2 regions of the Paenarthrobacter sp. NPDC089307 genome follow, and region 1 is predicted to be linked to the other one. Evidence: riboswitches for the same ligand, from Rfam matches in the RefSeq annotation. Region 1 holds a riboswitch; the other holds the start of a gene.
The links. Region 1 has a riboswitch for thiamine pyrophosphate ahead of thiD (bifunctional hydroxymethylpyrimidine kinase/phosphomethylpyrimidine kinase). Riboswitches for the same ligand answer to the same signal wherever they lie in the genome.
Positions count from the first base shown of each region.

Region 1 (2,197 bases):
CCTTGTCCAGATGACCCGCAAGCGCATGGGCACCGGCCTCCTTGAGGTCTTCGGCGAGCAGTGCGAGCACTGCGCAGGCCGCGGTGTCGTGACGCATGACGAGCCCGTGGAGCACCGGCGTGCCAACGTCGTGGCAGCCGAACAGCACCGGCCCCACGCCGAGGCCCAGCAGCCTACGGCCCGCACGGAGCGCAAGCGCCGCCGCGGCAAGGGCGGAGCCCAGGGAGCAGTCGAAGCGCCAGCCCAGGTACATACAGCACCGCCTGCCCCTGCAGCGCCGGCAGCTCACCCGGAAACCCAGGATCCCGCGCGCCAGGCAAAAGCTGAAGCAACAAGGGCGGCTTTGGCAACGATTGCCGCCGCGGCCCATGCTGCCCACCTGCACGACGACGAGATCCACAAGGCAGAAGAGCAGGCCCGGGCAGCCGGACAGCACGACGCCGGTACCGCGCCGGCGGCAGCCCCGGATGCCCTGCCGCACCAGGACACGGCGGCTCACGACGCCGCCATCCACGAAGCACGCTCCACTCCGGTGCTGCGTTTTGGCGGCGAAGAGGTGGCACTTCCGTTTGTGGAACACCACGACGAGCCCCAGGCAGCTGCGCCGGCCATGAGCCTGGATCGTTTGGCTGAAGCCTTCTCGCACCTTGGCGCCGCTCCGGCGGCCCAGGAGCGCGACGTTCCGGAAACGGCCTCGAACCCGGAAGCTGCCCAGGCTCCCAAGGCTGCTCCAGCATCTGCCGCCAAGGAAGAAGCCGACGTTCCTTCAGCGTCGCGTGGCCGGCGGGGGCGCCGGAACCGCAGCGCTAGCAGGGCCCAGGGTGCGGCCAACGAGACCATCGTTGAGCACCACAACGAGGCTGCCACGGCCTCAAGGGGTTCAGCCCACGAATCCAAGGCGCCGGTGGAGCCGGCCAGGAAAGCAGCATCGAACGAACCGATTATTCTGGGCGTCGGCGTTCCGGCTTCCGAACTCTAATCGTCCATAGCGGTTTCGAGGGCCCTGTAATATCCGCTCGCAGCGGGAATTGCAGGGCCCTTTGCCGTGCGCTGTTGCGTTAGGCTGGGGGACTGACACGGGGTGCCAGGCATTGGGCCAGGCTGAGATCCAAACCCGTTGAACCTGTCCGGTTAGCACCGGCGAAGGGATGTCCTCATGGCCGCATTGTCACATTCTTCCGTGTATCCGTTGGTGACGGACCGCAGGCAGACCCCACGAGTACTGAGCATCGCCGGCTCGGACCCTTCAGGGGGAGCCGGGATCCAGGCTGACCTGAAGAGCATCGCCGCCCATGGCGGATATGGCATGGCTGCCATAACTGCTTTGACGGCCCAGAACACCCAGGGTGTCAGCGCAGTGCACGTACCGCCGGTAGAGTTCCTGCGGCAACAGTTGGACGCGATCAGCAGCGACATTGCCATCGATGCCGTAAAGATCGGAATGCTTGGCGATGCTGAAGTGATCAGCGAGGTCCGCAGGTGGCTCCTCGAGGCGCGTCCCGCCGTCGTGGTCCTTGACCCGGTGATGGTGGCAACCAGCGGCGACCGCCTCCTGACGGAGTCCGCCGTGGAAGTATTGCGCTCGGTGCTGCCCTTGGCGGACCTCATTACTCCCAATCTTCCCGAGCTGGCCATCCTGCTGGGCGAGCCGGAGGCCGCCGACTGGGCGTCAGCACTGGACCAAGGCAAGCGACTGGCCGGCGAATGTGGGAACACGGTACTGGTGAAGGGAGGGCATCTCCCCGGCGCCGAATGCCCTGACGCGCTGATTAACACCAGCGGGTTGCTGCAACAGGACATCGTGGAGGTCGGGGGTCCCAGGATAGAGACCAGGAACAGCCATGGCACGGGGTGCTCGTTGTCGTCAGCGCTGGCCACTGTCCAAGCACGCACAGGTGACTGGGAGGCCTCGCTGCGCGAGGTAAAGCCATGGCTCCTTCAAGCCCTGCGGGATTCAGCAGCACTGGAAGTGGGCCAAGGCAACGGGCCTGTGGACCACTTCCACCACCACCGCGTCCTCAGGCCCGGCGCTTTCGCGGCCACCTTGTGGAATGAAGCCGGCCCGGAGCTCGGAAGAATCCACGAACTCAACTTCATCAAGGAGCTGCAGTCGGGGGAGCTGCCGGAACCTGCGTTCAGCTACTACCTTGCGCAGGACGCCATCTATTTGAATGGCTATTCCCGGGTGCTCGCCAGG
Region 1 covers NZ_JBFBHE010000001.1:794,820-797,016, reverse strand. Annotated here, with positions in the region: gene AB0N72_RS03650 (Rne/Rng family ribonuclease) at 1-979, shown strand, start outside; TPP riboswitch at 1,068-1,166, shown strand; gene thiD (bifunctional hydroxymethylpyrimidine kinase/phosphomethylpyrimidine kinase) at 1,157-2,197, shown strand, end outside.

Region 2 (2,197 bases), on a different contig from region 1:
GTTAGGTGGCCGCCTTTCGGCACGTTCTACCTATCTAAATTACTTGAAGCTTCAATTTATTCCTAGCGAATGAGCCGGCCGCGTAGAACTACGTGCTTGAGCGTTGAAACCGTACGCAGATCACGCCTGGGATCGTCATGGCAGACCACGACGTCGGCGCTGGCACCTTCGCCGATGGCCTCGGCCCCCAGCCACTTCCGCGCGCCCCAGGCTGCGGCGTCGAGGACCGCGGACGGCGGCAGCCCGGCGTCGTGCAGTTCCTGCATTTCGTCGGCAATCCGGCCGTGCCTGATCACGCTCCCGGCGTCCGTGCCCGCGTAGATCACGACGCCGGCTTCGTACGCTTCAAGTACCCGCTCCCTTCGGCGCTCCCACAAGCGCGTCATGTGGGCGGCATATTCGGGGAACTTCGGCGCCGCCTGGGCAGCGATATCCGGGAAGGTCGCGATGTTGACCAGCGTCGGAACGATCGGCACTGACTGCTCCACCAGCCTGGGAACGTGGCGCGGCAACAGCCCGGTGGCGTGTTCGATGCAGTCGATGCCGGCGTCCAGCATGTCGTCGATGGTGTCCTCCGCGAAGCAATGCGCGGTGACCCGGGCGCCTTCATCGTGCGCCGCTGAGACGGCATCCTTCACGATTTTCGCGGGAAACGAGGCAGCAAGGTCCCCGACGCCGCGGTCGATCCAGTCGCCCACCAATTTGACCCAACCGTCGCCGTCGAGGGCTTCTTTCCGAACAGTCTCCACCAGTTGCCCGGGCTCGATTTCGTGGCCCAGGCCGCGGAGGTAACGGCGGCTTCGGGCGATGTGGCGGCCTGACCGGATCAGCCGGGGAAGGTCTGCCCGTTGCTGCACCCAACGTGTATCGCTGGGAGATCCGCAGTCGCGGATCAGCAAAGTGCCCGCGTCCAGGTCAGCCTGTGCTTGCGCGAGGGTGGTGGACTCATCCACCGCTCCACCGGCGCCAAGGCCGATGTGGCAGTGGGCATCCACGAATCCCGGGAGGACCCAGCCGTCAAGCACCTTGTCCGGCGGTGCCAAGGGGCGCTCGAACGTCAGCAGTCCGCCAACGGACCACATTCCGTTCCGCTCCTGATCTGCCGACACAAGCACGGGTCCGCTGAATTCGATGATGTCTGCCATGGAAAAAATCCTAATCCCCAGGGGCACGCCGGCCGCAGCCGCGTTCATATGACTGGGCGCCCAATGGGAGCTGTGGTAGCTTCGTCTACGACCACACGGGGGCCCTTGCAGGGGCTGAGATCTGGCTGAGGCAGCCTGCGACCGTTGAACCTGTCCGGGTAATGCCGGCGAAGGAAGTGAGTAATCCTTTGAGCACCACCAAAACACAGCACAGCCCTGCCCAAAACAGCTCTGTCAACAACGAACCTGTGACGCAGTCCTTGAAGTCCCATTCGCTGGCTTACCTCGAAGACCATGACACCGGTATCCGCGTACCAGTCACTGAAATCGCGCTGGAGCCCTCCCCCAACGGCCAAGCCAACGCGCCACTGCAGGTGTACCGCACGGCAGGCCCAGGGAGCGATCCCGTGGTGGGGCTCGAAGCCTTCAGGGCCCCGTGGATTGAGGCCCGCGGCGACACTGAGGCCTACACCGGACGTGAGCGGAACCTGCTCGACGACGGCAAGTCGGCCGTTCGCCGTGGCGCCGCCTCCGCGGAGTGGAAGGGTGCGCAACCGGTGCCCCGCCGCGCCGTCGAGGGCAGGACCGTCACCCAAATGCATTACGCAAAGCAAGGCCTGGTGACGCCCGAAATGCGGTTCGTCGCGTTGCGTGAGAACTGCGATGTCGAACTGGTCCGGAGCGAGGTTGCCGCCGGCCGCGCGATCATTCCCAACAACATCAACCACCCGGAATCCGAACCGATGATCATCGGCAAGGCCTTCTTGGTGAAGATCAACGCCAACATCGGAAATTCGGCCGTCACGAGCTCCATCGCCGAAGAAGTGGACAAGCTTCAGTGGGCCACGCAATGGGGCGCGGACACCGTCATGGACCTGTCCACCGGCGACGACATCCACACCACCCGCGAGTGGCTGATCCGCAACTCCCCCGTTCCCATCGGCACGGTGCCTATCTACCAGGCGCTGGAAAAGGTCAATGGAGAAGCCAACAAGCTCACCTGGGAAATCTTCCGGGACACCGTCATCGAACAGTGCGAGCAAGGCGTGGAC
Region 2 covers NZ_JBFBHE010000004.1:540,695-542,891, reverse strand. Annotated here, with positions in the region: gene AB0N72_RS12775 (amidohydrolase family protein) at 63-1,145, opposite strand; TPP riboswitch at 1,231-1,338, shown strand; gene thiC (phosphomethylpyrimidine synthase ThiC) at 1,334-2,197, shown strand, end outside.
Region 2: it holds a riboswitch for thiamine pyrophosphate, as region 1 does, so the genes downstream of both, thiC (phosphomethylpyrimidine synthase ThiC) here and thiD (bifunctional hydroxymethylpyrimidine kinase/phosphomethylpyrimidine kinase) in region 1, are expected to answer to the same signal.